DNA from 3 places in the Mesorhizobium sp. WSM3873 genome. Region 3 is predicted to be linked to each of the others. Evidence: predicted binding sites of a transcription regulator. Region 3 holds the regulator's gene; each other region holds the start of a gene.
What was found. The regulator PhoB, encoded in region 3, activates phosphate uptake and scavenging genes when phosphate is short. The targets are predictions, from matches to a motif close to TGTCATNNANCTGTCAT.
Positions count from the first base shown of each region.

Region 1 (3,274 bases), on a different contig from region 3:
AGCGCCCGATGGCGGTCTGGCGCGGTCATTTCAACAATCCAATCCGCAAACGGTTCGTCGATGCCGTGCGCGACCTGCCGTCTTGCGATGCCGGCTCGCCCAAGCCAAGCGCCCCGGAGAACTATCGCAAGCCGTATCTCACGATCGCGCAGCAGCGGCAGTTCCGCTACATCGTCTCGCTCGAAGGCAATGACGTGGCGACGAACCTCAAGTGGATCATGAGCTCGAATTCGCTCTGCCTGATGCCGCCGCCGACCTACGAAACCTGGTTCGCCGAGGCTGAGCTCGAGGCCGATGTCCACTACGTGCCTCTGGCGTCGGATTTTTCGGACGTCGCCGACAAGATCGCCTATTTCGAAAAGCACCCGGCGGAAGCCCAACGCATCATAACGGCGGCCAACGCCTATTGCCGCCGGTTCAGCAACGAAAAGGACGAGCGGGCGGTATCGCTGCTCGTCCTCTACAAATATTTCGTGCTCAGCGGCCAGATCGAACCCGACCCGGAGGTCTGGCGTTTTATCGCCGGCTGACCTCCGCGCGTTTTCGGGCGCGGAGCACGGCGCGCATTCTCAGATATCGCTGCGGTCGAGCACCAGGTCGGCGGGGCCGAACCGGTTCTTGGCGGTGAGCTGCTGGTGCCAGTAGGGATAAAGCACCGGCGGCCGGCTGACGTCGTCGAGGCGCAGGCGCTCGTCCAGGGACAGCGTCAGGCTGGCCGCGGCGAGGTTGTCCTTGAGCTGGGCTTCGTTGCGGGCGCCGATCACCAGCGAAGAAACGGCCGGGCGGCCGAGCAGCCAGGCAAGCGCCACCTGTGCCGCCGAAACGCCGCGCGCCTTGCCGATTTCGACCAGAACGTCGACGATCCGCCACAACCTGTCCTCGTCGCGGATCGGCGGTTCGGACCAGCCGCCAAGCTGGCGGGCCGTCGGGCTGTCGCGGCGGTATTTGCCCGACAGCAGGCCGCCGGCCAGCGGGCTCCACACCAGCACGCCAAGACCCTGGTCGACCGAGATCGGCAGCAACTCGTACTCCGCCTCGCGCGCTTCCAGCGTGTAGTGGATCTGCTGCGTGACGAAGCGCGGCTGATGATGGCTGTCGCTGATCGAGAGGGCCTTCATCACCTGCCAGCCCGAATAATTGGAACAGCCGACATAACGGATCTTGCCCTGGCTGACCAAAGTGTCGAGCGCAGCGATCGTTTCCTCCAGCGGCGTGACCCCATCCCACTCATGCAGGAAATAGATGTCGATGACGTCGGTCTTGAGCCGCTTCAGGCTCCGCTCGCATTCCCGGATCAGGTGATGGCGCGACAGGCCTTCGTCGTTGGGGCCGTTTCCGATCCGCATGCGCGCCTTGGAGGCGATGAGCACATCGTTCTTGCGCTTGCCGCCGAGCGCCTCGCCGACGATCTCCTCCGACAGGCCGTTCGAATACACGTTGGCGGTGTCGATGAGATTGATGCCGGCATCGATGCAGGTATCGATGATGCGGCTCGCCTGCGAGAGATCGGATTCGCCGACGGCGGCGAACGGGCCCGTCCCGCCGAAGGTCATCGTGCCAAGGGTCAAAGTCGAAACCTTCAGGCCGGAACGGCCAAGCGTGCGGTATTCCATGTCAGGTCCTTGCGATTTGTTTTGAAGAGGCGCGCCGTCGCGGGCGCCGGGAAGAGGCGAAGTATTTGTAGGACAATTCGGGCGGCTTGTCGCCCCGCCATCGATACGGGCCGATCACATATCGGCTGGTCCAGCGTTGCCGGCTCCTGCTCGCAATAAAACCGTCATTGCGCGTCTGTATCTCAGTCGGCTTACGGAGTTGTGCTTCCGGCCGCGGCCGGAGCGCATCCGAGGCGAAAGTGGCTGACAGGCAGGAGCTGCGCAATGAACGAGGTCAAGACGAATTCCGGAGCCAAGGACTGGCTGGAAGCCGAACTCGAGGACACGCTCGACGAGGACTACGAGCTGGAGATTTCCGAACCCGCGCTCTCGCTCGAGATCGCCAGGATCTACAAGAAGTCGCATCCGCCCTCCATCGAGCGAATTACCTATTTCCGCGAGCTGCTGCGGCTGCAGTCGGAGCTCATCAAGCTGCAGTCCTGGGTTGCCTACCACAAGAAGAAGCTGGTGGTGATCTTCGAGGGACGCGACTCGGCCGGCAAGGGCGGCGTCATCAAGCGCATCACCCAGCGCCTCAATCCGCGCATCTGCCGCGTCGTCGCGCTGCCGGCGCCGACCGAGCGTGAAAGATCGCAATGGTATTTCCAGCGCTACGTGCCGCATCTGCCGGCGGGCGGCGAGATCGTGCTGTTCGACCGCTCCTGGTACAACCGATCGGGCGTCGAGCGGGTGATGGGCTTTGCCAATGCGGATCAGGTCGAAGAGTTTTTCCGCGACGTGCCGGAATTCGAACGCATGCTGGTGCGCTCCGGCATCACGCTGGTGAAATACTGGTTCTCGATTACCGACGAGGAGCAGCAGATGCGCTTTTTGATGCGCATCCACGATCCGATGAAGCAGTGGAAGCTGTCGCCGATGGACCTGCAGTCGCGCGTGCGCTGGGAACAATACACCAAGGCCAAGGAAGAGACCTTCGCCCGTACCAACATCAAGGAAGCGCCGTGGTTCATTGTCGAAGGCAACGACAAGAAGCGGGCCCGACTGAACTGCATCGATCACCTGCTGCAGCAAATGCCTTACGAAGACGTGCCGCATGAGGAGATCACGCTGCCGGAGCGCGTCTTCAACCCGTCCTACGAGCGGCAGGTGCTGCCGCGCGAGCTTTATGTGCCGGAAAAGTATTGAGCACTTCCCCATCTCCCACAGGGGGAGAAGGGGGAGCCGAGCTTACGCCCGCCCGATCATCACATGCGTCGCGTCGGCGGTCGCGACCTGGCTGGTGCAGCGGTAGCCGAGCTTCGGCATGTCCAGCCCGGCGAAAAGATGCTCGCCGGAGCCGAGCAGGATCGGCGAGACCGCGAGATGCATCTCGTCGATCAGGCTTTCCTTCAGATATTGCCGGATCGTGGCGACGCCGCCGCCGACCCGCACATCCTTGTCCTTGGCGGCCGCCTTCGCCTGTTCGAGCGCCGAATGGATGCCGCCGGTGACGAAGTAAAACGTCGTGCCGCCTTCCATTAAGATCGGCGCCCGCTTGTGATGGGTGAGCACGAAGACCGGCACGTGATAGGGCGGGTTGTCACCCCACCAGCCTTTCCAGCTCTCGTCCGGCCATTCGCCGCGGACCGGCCCGAACATGTTGCGGCCGAGGATCCAGGCGC
Region 1 is NZ_LYTM01000034.1:500,451-503,724, forward strand. It holds gene A9K71_RS21930 (glycosyl transferase family 90) at 1-530, shown strand, start outside; gene A9K71_RS21935 (aldo/keto reductase) at 570-1,613, opposite strand; gene ppk2 (polyphosphate kinase 2) at 1,878-2,798, shown strand; gene A9K71_RS21945 (dihydrofolate reductase family protein) at 2,841-3,274, opposite strand, start outside.
Region 1: the regulator PhoB is predicted to act here: its motif matches at 1,765-1,781, upstream of ppk2 (polyphosphate kinase 2).

Region 2 (3,274 bases), on a different contig from region 3:
TGGGGGAGATGTCCGGCAGGACAGAGGGGGGCGCTGTCCCGCCGGCCAATCCAATTTTGTCGGCCGCCCGCTAGGCCCCTACCGCCGCACCACCTTCCGCTCTTCCCATCCATAGAGCCAGTCGAGATCAGCCGCGAGTTTCTCCGCCGGGCGCGTCGCCAGCACGAAATTGCGCGCGATCGCAACCGGGCCCCATGCGTGCCAGGCCATGCGGTTGAGCGCGCCGCGTCTGAGCACCTTCTCGATGCGCGGGCGCCTGCGATTTTCCCATGTGGAGAGGTTCTGCCGCGGATCGCCGGCGAAGTCGGCGACCAGATCGGCGAGCGTCGCGGCATCCTCGATCGCCATCGCCGCGCCCTGCGCCGCGAACGGGGTCATGGCGTGCGCCGCGTCTCCGATCAGGGCTACGCCCTGCGGCATCGTCCAGCGCGTCTGCTCGACGGTGTGGATCGGAAACGCCGTCCATGGCCCGGCAAGCGCGACAAGCCTTGCCAGCGCGGGCGACGTGCCGCGCATGGCGCTGGCGAGAATGGCGGGATCGGCATGGCCGGACCAGCCTTCGGCGATGCGCTCGCCCTTGGTGAAAGCGGCGAGGTTGAAGTCGCTGCCTTTGCTCACCGGATAGGCGACCATATGGAAGCCGGGATGGAGGAAGGCGGTGATGCAGTCGCCGGCGGCGATCGCCGCAAAAGCCTGGCCGGCGGCGCTTGTCGCTGCGACCGTTGCGCGCCAGGCCAGCTCGCCCGAGAAGCGGTTCTTCCCGAAGGCCGGCTCTCGACCCGCAAGCAGCCTGCGAACCGACGACCAGACGCCGTCGGCGCCGATCAGCAGGCCGCCGGCGGCCTCGATGCTGCCGCCATCCGTTTCAGCGGCGACGGCGATGTCTTGCGGCTGAACAGCGACGTCCGTCACCCGCGCGCCGGTGACGAGTTGGATCTCGGGATGCTCTGCCATGCGCGCCGCCAGCGCGGCCTGCAGGTCGGCGCGGTGCGCCACCAGATAGGGCGCGCCCCAGCGCTCTTCGCCGGTCTGGCCGAGCGGCACGCGCGCCAGTTCCCGCAAGGTGGCGGCGTCCTTCAGCACCACCGCTTCCGGGCGGATGGCGCTCAGCCGCAACCGGTCGAGCGCGCCGAGCCGGCTGAGCATACGGGTCGAGTTGGGGGAAAGCTGGATGCCGGCGCCCACCGCTTCGAGCTGGCTGGCCTGTTCCAGCACCGTGACGGCATGGCCGTGTTCGGCAAAGGCAAGAGCTGCCGTCAGTCCGGCGATACCGGCCCCGGCGATGACGACCTGCCGGGACCGCGCCGCCTCCATGGTCTAGCGGTCACCCAGATCCGCGATCAGGCGGCCTGGTCGATATAGAGGCAGCCGGCAGGCTCGGTTTCCGTCGCCTTCAGCTTCGGCGAATAGCGATAGAGCGTCGAGCAGTACGGGCAGACCTTTTCATTGTCGTCCCCCATGTCGAGGAATACATGCGGATGGTCGAAAGGCGGATTGGCGCCGGTGCACATGAATTCCTTGACGCCGATATCGATCGCCGGATGGCCCGCGTCGTTCTGGAAATGGGGAATGGTACCGCCTGCCATCGTCGTCTCCTTCAGTTCGGCCCGTTTGCATCTGGATCATAACCGGCCGGTTTGCAAGATCGATGAAATGAAACTGTCGCAAAAGGCTGGCAGAGGATAAGTTGAGCCGGTTAAGCGCATGAGGCCGGAAACAAAGCGATTCCGTGACATCATGCGTCATAAAAGCGTGTTAGAGCGTGCATAGCGCGTCCGGCGGCGTATGGCGCTCATAGAACGACCTTGTGGCCAAGAGCAGGAACCATGAACGAACTGAAGCCGGTGCAGAGCGAGTTCATCACCGTCGAGGCGGCGAGCCCGGACGGCGGCAATCCAGACCGTTTCGTCAACCGCGAGTTTTCCTGGCTGCAGTTCAACCGCCGGGTGCTCGAGGAATCGCTGAACGAGCATCACCCGCTGCTCGAGCGCGTCCGCTTCCTGTCGATCTCGGCCGCAAATCTTGACGAGTTCTTCATGGTGCGCGTGGCCGGCCTCGCCGGTCAGGTGCGCGAGGGCATCGCGTTGAAGAGCCCGGACGGCCGCACGCCCGAGCAGCAGTTGGAGCAATTGCTGCGCGAGGTCGAGCGCCTGCAGGAAGACCAGCAGAAGAGCCTGTCGGCTCTGATGGAGCTGCTCAACAAGGAAGGCATCGAAAGCATCCCCCGCGACGGCCTGACCAAGGACGAGAAGGCGTGGCTGGAGGAGCATTTCCAGGATCAGGTTTTCCCGGTGCTGACGCCGCTGTCGATCGACCCGGCGCACCCGTTCCCGTTCATCCCCAATCTCGGTTTCTCGATGGCGCTGCAGCTGCGCCACCGCAAGAACGGCGAGGAGATGAGCGCGCTCTTGCGCTTGCCGGTGGCGCTACGGCGTTTCATCCGTCTGCCCGACCGCAAGCATCATGTCCGCTTCATCCCGCTGGAAGAAGCGGTCGGCCTCTATATCGGCAAGCTCTTCCCTGGATATGAGGTCAAGGGCTCGGGCACGTTCCGCATCATCCGCGACAGCGATATCGAGGTGGAGGAGGAATCGGAAGACCTCGTTCGCCTGTTCGAGACGGCGCTGAAGCGCCGCCGCCGCGGCTCCGTTATCCGCATCGAATTCGACACGCTGATGCCGGCCGAGTTGCGCGACTTCGTCGCCGGCGAGCTCGGAGTGTCGTCGAGCCGCATCAGCGTGCTCACCGGGCCGCTGGCGCTCAACCAGATCTCCGAGATCGTCGCCATCCCGCGCGACGACCTCAAATTCACGCCCTACAACCCGCGCTTTCCCGAGCGCATTCGCGAGCATGGCGGCGACTGCCTGGCCGCGATCCGCGAGAAGGACATCATCGTCCACCACCCCTACGAATCGTTCGACGTCGTGGTGCAGTTCCTGCGCCAGGCGGCGGCCGATCCGGAAGTCGTCGCCATCAAGCAGACGCTCTACCGCACCTCGAACGACAGCCCGATCGTGCGGGCGTTGATCGACGCGGCGGAGGCCGGCAAGTCGGTGACGGCGCTCGTCGAGCTCAAGGCGCGCTTCGATGAAGAGGCCAATATCCGCTGGGCGCGCGACCTCGAGCGCGCCGGCGTCCAGGTCGTGTTCGGCTTCCTGGAGTTGAAGACACACGCCAAGATGTCGCTGGTGGTCCGCCGCGAGGACGGCCGGCTGCGCAATTACGTGCATCTCGGCACCGGCAACTATCATCCGGTCACCGCCCGCATCTACAC
Region 2 is NZ_LYTM01000021.1:54,289-57,562, forward strand. It holds gene A9K71_RS15540 (FAD-dependent monooxygenase) at 79-1,314, opposite strand; gene A9K71_RS15545 (zinc-finger domain-containing protein) at 1,341-1,586, opposite strand; gene A9K71_RS15550 (RNA degradosome polyphosphate kinase) at 1,827-3,274, shown strand, end outside.
Region 2: the regulator PhoB is predicted to act here: its motif matches at 1,650-1,666, upstream of A9K71_RS15550 (RNA degradosome polyphosphate kinase).

Region 3 (3,274 bases):
ACGGTTCTCGGGCTGAGCATCTTCGCCCGCAGCCTTACCGGACGCAGAGAGGACAGATGAAACCGATGTTGTCCACCGACCTGAACGTAGCCGAGACGACCGCCGAGAAGGCCAAGATCGAAGTCAAGAACCTCAACTTCTACTATGGCCAGTCGAAGGCGCTGAAGGACATCAACCTGTCGCTGCCCGAGCGGAGCGTCACCGCCTTCATCGGACCTTCGGGCTGCGGAAAGTCGACGCTGCTGCGCGTGCTCAACCGCATCTACGAGCTCTACCCGAAGCAGAGCGCCGAAGGCCAGGTGCTGCTCGACGGCAAGAACATCCTCGACCGCTCGCAGGACCTCAACCTGCTCAGGACCAAGATCGGCATGGTGTTCCAGAAGCCGACGCCGTTCCCGATGTCGATCTACGAGAACATCGCCTTCGGCGTCAGGCTGTATGAGAAGATCAGCAAGGCCGAGATGGACAATCGCGTCGAACAGGCGCTGAAGCGCGCCGCGCTGTGGAACGAGGTCAAGGACAAGCTCAACGCCAGTGGCCAGAGCCTTTCGGGCGGCCAGCAGCAGCGGCTCTGCATCGCCCGCACGGTGGCGGTGAAGCCGGAGGTCATCCTGCTCGACGAGCCGGCATCGGCGCTCGATCCGCTCTCGACCGCCAAGATCGAGGAGCTGATCGACGAGCTGCAGGCCGACTACACGATCGTGATCGTCACCCACAACATGCAGCAGGCGGCGCGCGTGTCGCGGCAGACGGCGTTCATGTATCTCGGCGAGCTGATCGAATTCGACCGGACCGAGAAGATTTTCACCTCGCCCCGCGAGAAGCGCACGCAGGACTACATCACCGGCCGCTTCGGCTGAGTTCATACGAGGACATAACCATGGCCCATACGGTCGCTTCCTTCGACGAGGATCTGAGGCAGATCAGCCAGCTCATCCGCGACATGGGCGATCTTGCCGGCTCGATGGTCGGCGCGTCGACCAAGGCTCTGCTGAATTCCGACAACGCGCTGGCGCAGCGCGTGGTCTCCGACGATGCCATCATGGACGCGCGCCAACGCGAGCTCGACGATCGCGCCATCACGCTGATCGCCAAGCGCCAGCCGATGGCCGACGACCTGCGCAGCGTCGTTGGCGCCATCCGGATGGCCGGCGATCTCGAGCGCATCGGCGACCTTGCCAAGAACATCGCCAAGCGCGTCGGCTCGGTCGGCGTCAGCGCCGCGCCGCGCGATCTGTCGCACTCCATCGACTCGATGGCGCAGCTGGTGCTGATCCAGGTCCAGGGCGTGATCGAGGAATACGCGGCCGGCGACGCCACGGCGCTCGCCAAGCTCCGCAACGACGACGAGCGCATCGACGTCAAATACACCTCCGTCTTCCGTGAGCTCCTCACCTACATGATGGAGGATCCGCGCAACATCACGGCTTGCACGCATCTGTTGTTCTGCGCCAAGAATCTGGAGCGCATCGGCGACCACGTCACCAACATCGCCGAGAACGCCTACTATGTGCTGACCGGCACGCAATTGCCCGCGAATCGTCCTAAGCAGGACGAGACGGCGATGTCGGCGCCGGCGGCCTGACAGCGAAGGTGCCTGCTAAATGATCGCGCCACGCATCATGGTGGTGGAGGACGAGGAGCCGCTGGGGGTGCTGCTCCGCTACAACCTCGAATCCGAGGGCTATCAGGTCGAGGTGGTGACGCGCGGCGACGAGGCCGAGATCCGCCTGCAGGAGAATGTGCCCGACCTTCTGGTGCTCGACTGGATGGTGCCGGCGGTGTCCGGCATCGAGCTTTGCCGGCGCCTCAGGATGCGGCCCGAGACCGAACGCCTGCCGATCATCATGCTGACGGCGCGCGGCGAGGAAAGCGACAGGGTGCGCGGCCTCTCGACCGGCGCCGACGACTATCTGGTCAAGCCGTTCTCGACGCCGGAATTCATGGCCAGGGTCAAGGCGCTGCTGCGCCGCGCCAAGCCGGAGGTGCTGTCCAGCGTGCTCAAGGTCGGCGACATCGTCCTCGACCGCGAATCGCACCGCGTCTACCGCAAGAAGAGCGAGATCCGGCTCGGCCCGACCGAGTTCAGGCTGCTTGAATTCATGATGCGGCATCCCGGCCGGGTGTTCTCGCGCAGCCAGCTGCTCGACAATGTCTGGGGCGAGACGATCTATATCGACGAGCGCACCGTGGACGTGCATGTCGGCCGCCTGCGCAAGGCGGTCAACAACGGCCGCATGCCGGACGTCATACGTACCATCCGTGGGGCGGGCTACGCGATCAGGGAAGACTAGAGCCAGGGCACCGAAGGTCTGACGGGTTCTATCTGCGCTGGCGGGTTATCGAGACACTGGTGCTTCGCCGTCCACGGGCGGAGCACGAAGCGTCGCGACGCGGCGCAGACCCGACGATCCACGCGACTTCCTCGCGCCGCGGCGGTGCAGAAATTCTGCTCCGCCGGTAATGGCATGGATTCCAGGATCTGTGCGACGGAGCTTCGCTCCTGCTCCGCCCGAATGACGAAGCTGCGGGGCCTTCGCTAATCTCCGGCGTCTGCAGGACGCACAGAAGCCAACGATCGCTATCGAAGCTGCTCAGGCCACGTTCTTGCCCATTCTCGCCTGCACGCCCGAGGCGAAAATCTCCTGGTCGACGAAGGTCAGCGCGCGCATGGCGCAGCCCTCGCGGATCAGCGGCAATTCGTTCGGCTCGGTATCGAAGGAGATCGAGTTTGAATGCTGGCCTCCGGCGGTCTGGCCGATCGCCTCGCGCAGCGCCGGCTCGATCAGGTCGAAGGCGGCGGCGCTGACGCCGACCATGGCGACCGGCGCCGGGTCGATCAGCGCGAACAGGCTGCCAAGGCCGAAGCCCAGCGCCTCCCCGGCCCGGCGATAGGCCTCGCGCTCCGGGCCATCCGTCTCGCGCGCCTTGGCGGCGAGCGCCCGCATGTCGGCGTCGCCGACATCGACCGGCTCGGCGTCCTCGCTCATCTTCATGGCGCTGCGCCAGATGGCGTAGTTGCCGGCATAGGCCTCGACGCAGCCGCGGCGTCCGCAACGGCAAAGCGCGCCGCCCGGACGATGGATCATGTGGCCGAACTCGCCGCCGGAAGAATGCGTGCCGGTGAACAGCTCGCCCTTCAGCACCAGGCCCATGCCGATGCCGTGCGAGAGCAGGATGGCGATGAAATTGTCGCGATAGCGGTCGGGATCGCGCCACTGCAGCGCCACCGCCATCATGTTACAGTCGTTTTCCATGGTGGCCGGAATGCCGA
Region 3 is NZ_LYTM01000045.1:288,417-291,690, forward strand. It holds gene pstA (phosphate ABC transporter permease PstA) at 1-60, shown strand, start outside; gene pstB (phosphate ABC transporter ATP-binding protein PstB) at 57-860, shown strand; gene phoU (phosphate signaling complex protein PhoU) at 881-1,585, shown strand; gene phoB (phosphate regulon transcriptional regulator PhoB) at 1,605-2,294, shown strand; gene A9K71_RS24385 (ROK family transcriptional regulator) at 2,595-3,274, opposite strand, start outside.